Regions from separate parts of the Providencia sp. UF-183 genome, predicted to be linked through region 2. Evidence: predicted binding sites of a transcription regulator. Region 2 holds the regulator's gene; the other holds the start of a gene.
What was found. The regulator ArgR, encoded in region 2, controls arginine synthesis, uptake and breakdown. The targets are predictions, from matches to a motif close to ANTGAATAAAAATACANT.

Region 1: a site for ArgR is predicted at 2,508-2,525, ahead of argA (amino-acid N-acetyltransferase). Genes of this name have one in related genera too.

What each region holds. Positions count from the first base shown of each region.
Region 1 is NZ_JBSICD010000024.1:55,488-59,922, reverse strand. It holds gene recD (exodeoxyribonuclease V subunit alpha) at 1-402, shown strand, start outside; gene AC4IFT_RS18865 (hypothetical protein) at 473-1,042, shown strand; gene argA (amino-acid N-acetyltransferase) at 1,151-2,494, opposite strand; gene amiC (N-acetylmuramoyl-L-alanine amidase AmiC) at 2,742-3,992, shown strand; tRNA gene AC4IFT_RS18850 (tRNA-Met) at 4,112-4,188, opposite strand; tRNA gene AC4IFT_RS18845 (tRNA-Met) at 4,208-4,284, opposite strand; tRNA gene AC4IFT_RS18840 (tRNA-Met) at 4,341-4,417, opposite strand.
Region 2 is NZ_JBSICD010000015.1:80,054-84,488, forward strand. It holds gene AC4IFT_RS14600 (LysR family transcriptional regulator) at 1-334, shown strand, start outside; gene mdh (malate dehydrogenase) at 422-1,360, opposite strand; gene argR (transcriptional regulator ArgR) at 1,856-2,326, shown strand; gene AC4IFT_RS14615 (DUF6122 family protein) at 2,414-2,836, shown strand; gene mpl (UDP-N-acetylmuramate:L-alanyl-gamma-D-glutamyl-meso-diaminopimelate ligase) at 2,878-4,260, opposite strand; gene fbp (class 1 fructose-bisphosphatase) at 4,426-4,435, shown strand, end outside.

The DNA.
Region 1 (4,435 bases), on a different contig from region 2:
AATAAACATTATGCAGGTCGGCCAATTATGATCAGCCGTAACGATAGCCCATTAGGGCTGTTCAATGGCGATATTGGTATCATTTTACCTGATGAAGAGGGCAATCTGAGGGCTTATTTCCAGTTTCCAGATGGAGGAATTCGAGGTGTGCAGCCTAACCGTCTTCCTTTACATGAAACGGCTTATGTGATGACAGTTCATAAATCCCAAGGTTCGGAATTTGCTCATACCGCATTTGTGTTACCCCAATTATATTCACCCGTTATTACTCGAGAGTTGGTATATACCGCAATCACTCGAGCAAAAAAAGAACTTTCCCTTTATGGCAACCCGAAGGTATTGCGTCGAGCAATCGAAACACCAACCAAGCGTCGTAGTGGGCTAACGAGACAGCTAATGTAAACATAGCAAGAGGGCGTTTAGGCAATTAAACGGCTTAACTTGCGGATAATGATGATTTAAAGGTAATGATATGGATAACCAGCAAGAGATGACCGCAGTAACCATTACGTTAAATGCGAGATTAGAACCTGTTAGGCGTGCAGACTTAGAAGATGCATTTGATGAAGTCATGAAAAGCCTGAATAAAGATATTCATGTCGCGGGTGGGGGCACACTATTAGGCGATAATGGTGAAGCACAAGAATGTGATATTGAGTTGGCCGTTGCCGATGCAAGTGATGAGAATATTAGCATGATTATCCAACTATTTACCTCAATGCTAGCGCCAAAAGGATCTCGTTTATTTATTCATGGTGAAGATATTCGTATCGATTTCGGTGAACACGAAGGTTTAGCTGTTTATTTTAATGGTACCGAGCTAGCCGATGAGGTTTATGAAAATGGCGACATTAACGACGTTTTTGATGTATTAGATGAAGCGGTTGAAGATATCGGAAGTATTCACGGCGTGTGGGATGGCCCTACAGAAACAGCCTTCTATTTTTATGGTAGCTCTTTTGCTGAAATGGAAGCGATAATAAAGCCTCATTTAGATGCCAATCCACTTTGTGAAAAAGCAAGAATTGTACAAATTGCTTAACTAGGTCGATATTAACAATGAATAATATGCCCCCAAATTAGGTATCCATTCGTAATTTGGGGGCATACACTACACTAACCAACACTTATTTTATTCAAACAGAGAATACTACTTATCAGATTGGCTCTTTAAATCTAATATTAAAATTTTAGAGCGACGCTGGTAGTTATATAAAGCCTGTTTTTTTAATGGCAGCATTTCAATTTCCGCAGGGGTAAAACCACGTTCTTGAAACCAGTGGATACTGCGTGTCGTCAACACGAATAATTTTTCTAAGCCAAATTGTTTTGCTTGTACCGCAACACGGTGAAGCAATTCCTCTCCGCGAGCAGAACTGCGGTAGTCTGGATGAACGGCCACACAAGCCATTTCCCCTAATTTTTCTTCAGGATATGGGTAAAGGGCGGCGCAAGCTATTACTAAATTGTCTCGTTCAATAATCGTGAATTTATCGATTTCCATTTCGAGTTGTTCACGTGAACGACGAACAAGTATACCTTGCTGCTCTAATGGTCGAATTAACTCTAAAATACCCCCAATATCATTGATATTTGCACGACGAATTTGTTCAGCACTTTCCATTACAATCTGCGTACCGATACCGTCACGAGAGAACAATTCTTGGATAAGAGCCCCGTTTTCTTGGTAGCTTAAAAGGTGACTACGGCGTACTCCACGGCGACAGGCTTTTGCTGCACCACGCAAGAAACGCACAGTTCCTGAGTAGTAATCTCCTTCAGACTCAAGTTCTTGGATTCGGTTCTCTGCCTCATTAGGGAATAATTCAGATAAGATATTGCCATCTTTGTCTACAACACCTTGAGAAGAACAGAACCCGATGAGTTTCTCGGCTTTCATTTTCACGGCTAGCTGAGTTGCAATTTCTTCTGAAGTGAGATTAAAACTCTCCCCTGTTACAGAAACAGCAACAGGGCCAATTAAAACAATAGAACCATTATCTAACTGATTATTGATAGCTTCTTCGTTTATGCGGCGGATTCTGCCACTGTGGCAGTAATCAACGCCATCATCAACGCCAAGCGGTTGTGCAATGACAAAATTACCACTGACCACATTAATGTGGGCGCCTTGCAATGGTGTATTACTTAAGCTCATTGATAAACGTGCAGTAATATCAAGTTGTAACGCGCCAGATGCCTGTTTAACATATTCAAGTGTATTTGAATCAGTTACACGAGTATGTTTATGGTAAACCGCATCGTATTTGTGTTCCGCTAAAATATCTTCAATCTGCGGGCGAGCGCCGTAGACCACAATAATTCGGATCCCTAAGCTATGTAATAACCCTATGTCATTGACAATGCTTGGAAAATTTTCATGCGCAATCGCTTCACCACCAAGCATAATAATGAAATTTTTGCCGCGGTGGGCGTTTATATAAGGTACCGAATGGCGAAATTCATCAACCAACTCGGTGCTGCGCTCTTTCATAACAACCCTCTTAAGTGAATTTTTATTCGTTAATTATGTATTTTTATTCTTTTTGGCAAAAAATATCAAGTAAAAGATGGAATAAAAAAATAACAAATATATTTTTATGGGTTACATATCTTTAAATATAAATGTGTATTATTAATGACAGGGAGCACATGATTCGTTAGAGTGCTTATTTCTAGCCAAATAATTGGCTTATAGTCTAAAATCATTTTATTTTTCAGTTCTAGGTTCGGAATTATTGATGAGTCAGCAAGATCACAGCCCATCTAAGCGCCGTTTTATCCAAGGCGCCGCCGCAGTTATGTTACTGAGCGTCAGCCCATTCGGTTTTTCTGCGAATAGCAGCGTGATTGCTGTGCGTATTTGGCCAGCGTCGAGTTACACTCGAGTAACGCTTGAATCGAGTGTTCCGCTAAAGTATCGCCAGTTTGTACTAAATAACCCGGAGCGTATCGTTGTTGATCTTGAGGGCGTACAGTTAAATAACGTCCTTAAACAGATGGGAACTCAAATTCAAACGCGTGACCCTTACCTCAAATTGGTTAGGGTGGGGCAATTTGACCCTAAAACCGTACGCCTTGTTTTTGAAGTGAAAAATAAAGTGACCCCGCAATTCTTTACTATGTCGCCTGTTGGGGAGTTTAAACACCGCTTAGTCCTTGATTTCTATCCGGGTAAAGGTGTAGATACCAGTGATGATCCACTGTTAGCATTACTCGAGGACTACAATAAAGGCGACCTCGAAGAAAGTATGCCAGTACAAGCGAAGAAACCAGGTAAGGCTGGGACGGATCGCCCGATTATCATTATGATTGACCCTGGACATGGTGGGGAAGACCCCGGTGCGATAGGGAAATATAAAACACGTGAAAAAGATGTTGTCTTGCAAATTGCACGGCGCTTAAAAGCGTTGATTGATAAAGACCCCAAAATGCGTGCATATATGACGCGTAATGAAGATGTGTTTATTCCACTTAAGGTACGTGTCGCAAAAGCACGTAAAATGCAGGCTGATTTATTTGTGTCTATTCATGCGGATGCATTTACTAACCGTTCAGCACATGGCTCGTCAGTATTTGCATTATCGACTAAAGGGGCAACCAGCAACACGGCTCGTTACCTTGCTCAAACACAGAATGAGGCTGATTTAATCGGTGGGGTTAGCAAGAGCGGGGATGTGTATCTTGATCACACAATGCTAGATTTAGTCCAGACAGCGACAATTAACGATAGCTTAAAATTTGGTGATGAAGTACTCAAGCGTATGGGGAAAGTCAACCGGTTGCATAAAAACAAGGTTGATCAAGCAGGGTTTGCTGTACTCAAAGCCCCTGAAATTCCTTCAATATTAGTTGAAACTGCGTTTATCAGTAACCTAGAAGAAGAGCGTAAGTTGAAGACGGCTAAGTTCCAACAACAGATGGCAGAGTCTATTTTTGAAGGAATAAAAGCGTATTTTCGCAACGGTGGTGAGTTAGCGATCCGCAACTAGTTATTGCAAATAGTGGACAAAGAGGTGATAAGCAAAAGCGAGTCGCCTTTTTTTATGTGCAAAAAACGAAAGAGATAATTGATAAGTTTGAGAGAGAGTGTGGTACTAGAAGAGAAAATTGGTTGCGGGGGCTGGATTTGAACCAACGACCTTCGGGTTATGAGCCCGACGAGCTACCAAGCTGCTCCACCCCGCGACTGAAGAAGTAAAAAAATTGGTTGCGGGAGCTGGATTTGAACCAACGACCTTCGGGTTATGAGCCCGACGAGCTACCAAGCTGCTCCATCCCGCGACTGAATTCTTTACAACGTTTTGATTTTTTTACTGCTTTACTGATTAAATCAGTATTGGTTGCGGGGGCTGGATTTGAACCAACGACCTTCGGGTTATGAGCCCGACGAGCTACCATGCTGCTCCACCCCGCGTCCGATAGCGGGCACTAT
Region 2 (4,435 bases):
ATGGCGAATGACAGATAAAGACGGTAGCGCCTATCCTTTGGAAATAAATAATATGATTGAGGTGAACAGCAGCTTAGGCTTATTAGAAGCCGCGCGTTGCCATCAAGGTATCGTTTGTTTACCCACGTATATGTTAGGCAATTATATTGAAAATGGGGAACTGATCCCTGTTTTGCTGGATTACGACCCGAAATCAACCCCGTTTGCGCTGTACGCTTTATACCACCCTGCGCATACGCATTCACCGAAAATCAGAACGTTTATTGATTTTTTAGTGGAAAAAATACCATCAGACCCACATTGGGATCATTGGATGCGCCAGCACGCCTCATAGTCATGCTTCGTAATAATCGTGCAGAAACTAAAAAGGTTGAGTTTAATAAAAAACTCAACCTTTTCGATTAGGAAAAATTAATTGGCATTAGCCATTAATGAATTTTTCACCTAATTCGATATCCGCTTTCAGGACATCTAACATATCTTTCAGCGCTTTTTCTTCAAATGCACTTAATTTGCCGATTGGCAGGTGTTTTTCGATACCGTTTTTACCTAAAACAACTGGTTGTGCGAAGAAACGTGCATGTTGGCCTTCGCCTTCAGTGTAAACACACTCAACCACGTTGCTTTCACCTTGCAGACCACGAATTAAAGATAAACCTAAACGTGCTGCTGCTTGGCCCATAGACAGAGTCGCTGATCCGCCACCTGCTTTTGCTTCAACAACTTCAGTACCTGCGTTTTGGATACGTTTTGTCAGCGCTGCGATTTCGTCATCAGAGAAGCTTACGCCTTCAATTTGTGATAACAGAGGCAGAATTGTCACACCAGAGTGACCACCGATAACTGGCACTTCGACATCGTTGACGTTTTTGCCTTTTAATTCAGCAACAAAAGTATTAGAACGAATGATATCTAATGTGGTCACACCGAATAAACGGTTTTTGTCGTATACACCGGCTTTTTTCAGAACTTCAGCAGCGATTGCAACGGTGGTGTTCACTGGGTTAGTGATGATACCGATTAATGCTTTCGGGCAAGTTTCTGCAATTTGTTGAACCAGGTTACGAACGATGCCTGCGTTGATGTTAAACAGGTCTGAACGGTCCATGCCTGGTTTACGCGCAACACCCGCAGAGATAAGAACAATATCTGCACCTTTAAGAGCAGGTTTCGCATCTTCACCCGCAAAACCCGTCACTTTAACATCCGTTGGGATGTGACTTAAGTCAGCAGCAACACCTGGAGTAACCGGTGCGATGTCGTAGAGGGAGAGTTCTGAACCGGCTGGAAGCTGGTTTTTGAGAAGAAGGGCGAGAGCCTGACCGATACCACCTGCTGCACCTAGGACTGCAACTTTCATTCTGAAACTCCTTAATTTGTACTTTAAAAAGATATCACTTTATTTGTTTATACACTCAACACATTACGTATAAAAAACAATTTCTTAACAGATAGAGAGAGAGTTTAACGCTAGAGAATTTGTCGACTAATTGCCATCATTCTAAACAAATTCCTTATCTGTTAATGAGATAACGGGCACTTTTTTAACAAATAGTTTTTCTCACTATTGCTTTTCGCACAATAAGTGGTTTTTCCTGTTCATTATTCAAGCAAAAACCATTTTGTTAACAATAAAGTTACAACTTTTATAAGCTAAATTCATTGATCTATTATGCTAATGTTTAATACTAACTATTTAAGATAAATTAACCATTCACGCTGAAAACGGAATAACATAAAACCTTAAAGGTTCCGTTATCATTGATTATTAAATCATCATAACGCAATTTTGTTGCATAAAAATGCACTTTTACGGATAATACAACTTAGTTTAATGCCGATGAATGGGTTAATTATGCGCACTCCGTCTAAACAAGAAGACTTAGTTAAGGCTTTTAAAGCCCTACTCAAAGAAGAAAAATTTAGCTCTCAGGCTGAAATTGTCACGGCTTTGCAGGAAGAAGGCTACGAAAACATTAATCAATCTAAAATTTCCAGAATGCTCACCAAGTTTGGTGCCGTTCGCACTCGTAATGCGAAAATGGAAATGGTGTATTGCCTGCCAGCTGAGCCCGGTGTGCCGACAGCCACCAGCCCATTGAAAAACCTCGTTTTGGATATCGATTACAACCCATCGGTTGTGGTGATTCGAACCAGCCCAGGTGCAGCCCAATTAATTGCTCGCTTACTGGATTCATTAGGTAAAGCAGAAGGCATTTTAGGCAGTATTGCTGGGGATGATACAATATTCTCTACACCTGCGAATAACTTCACGACAAAAGAGCTATACGAAGCAATTTTAGCGTTGTTCGAACAAGAGCTCTAAGTTACATCAATCGCTTGATGTAACACTAAGGGGGAAAAGCATCGACTTTCCCTCTTTTTATTTAAGCCAAAGATTAGGGGCTCTACCGTGCTATTCGACATTTTTCGCAATATTGTGCATTACGGCTTTCATTTTTTGATGCCCATTTTGTTTGCATATCTGTTTTGGCGAAAAAACTGGAAGTTAGCTGCGTTGATTATGATTGCGACGATGGCGATCGATTTAGACCACTTACTAGCAACCCCTATTTTCGACCCTGAGCGTTGTGGTATTGGCTTCCACCCTCTTCATTCCGTCTGGGCTGCGATTGCCTATGTTATCTTACTGTTTATGCCATCGTGGAAACTCAAAGCAGTGGCGGTCGGGTGCTTGTTCCATCTTTTTACCGATTCCCTCGATTGCTATATGGGCAGCTTAAAAAAAGAAATGAATAACCCAGTGACATTAAGCTGGGTGATAGACCAATGCCCATTCAACACTTCAGACATAAAAAAACCCCAGCTATCTTAATGAACACTGGGGTCTACCTAGATCATTATCTGTAGGCTTAATTAGTCATCCACTTCAGTTTCTGCTTTGGCTTTTAAGCCTGCCAGCAATTTCCCATGGATACCTTCAAAACCACCGTTGCTCATCACGAGGATATGGTCACCGGGCTGCGCAGTCTCAATCACCATATTGGTTAGAGCCTCAATATCTGCACTCCAGCGAGCAGGTTGCACGCATTTCTCAGCGATGTCAGTCACCATCCACGGAATATTCGCCGGTTGGAATAAAAAGACTTCATCAGCACGGCCTAAAGCTGGGGCGATATCATTTTTATTCACGCCCAGTTTCATGGTATTGGAACGAGGCTCTAACACGGCAATAATGCGAGAAGTCCCTCCCACTTTACTGCGTAACGCTTCGAGTGTTGCCAAAATGGCGGTTGGATGATGCGCAAAATCATCATACACACTCACACCATTTTCCACACCACGTAGTTCAAGGCGGCGGCGTGCATTGATAAATTTATCCAATGCGATGCAAGCTTCTTTCGCAGGCACACCAACATGGTGAGCCGCAGCAATCGCCATCAAACCATTTTGGATATTGTGGTTGCCGACTTGCTGCCAAGAAACTTCACCCACTTTTTCTTGCTGATAATACACTTCAAAGTGGCTGCCATCGTGATTTAGCTTCACTGCTTGCCATTCGCCATGTTCACCGCCCACCAGCTCTTGCTCACTCCAACAACCCATGCCAATCACTTGTTTTAAATGATTGTCATTGTCTGGGGTGAAGATTTTGCCACTGGCAGGCACGATACGAACAAGGTGATGAAATTGTTTTTGGATTGCTTCAAGATTTTCGAAAATATCCGCATGGTCGAATTCAAGGTTGTTTAAGACCAACGTTTTCGGGCTGTAATGCACAAATTTCGAGCGTTTATCAAAGAAGGCACAATCATATTCATCGGCTTCAATGACAAAGAATGGGCTTTCGCCTAGCTTGGCGGACACATCAAAATTACCCGGTACACCACCAATCAAGAAGCCTGGTTTGTAGCCGCAATCTTCTAAAATCCACGCGAGCATTCCTGCGGTTGTGGTTTTACCGTGCGTTCCTGCCACAGCCAGTACCCAACGCTCAGGCAATACGTGGTCATGTAACCACTGAGGACCTGAAGTGTAAGGTAAACCTCGTTCTAATACAGCTTCAACACAGGGGTTACCGCGTGTCATGGCATTGCCAATCACGACCATATCTGGAATCGGTTCGAGCTGAGCCGGATCATAACCTTGAATAAGCTCAATACCTTGATTTTCAAGCAATGTGCTCATCGGTGGATAAACATTCGCATCCGAGCCCGTCACTTTATGGCCTAAAGATCGCGCCAATATCGCCAAGCTTCCCATAAAGGTACCGCATATACCTAAAATATGTATGTGCATTCTTTTTCATCCAATTAGCATGAGGTTTGTCACTATTCTACCCATCAATAGCAGGTTTATAAATGCATTAACCTATTAATCTTTTTTTTATTTAGTTAAACTCTCCCCCGCGCGGGGTATAATCGTCCCGCAAAACCTTTGTCAATTTTATTCAGGACCTTCGTCATGAAAACAT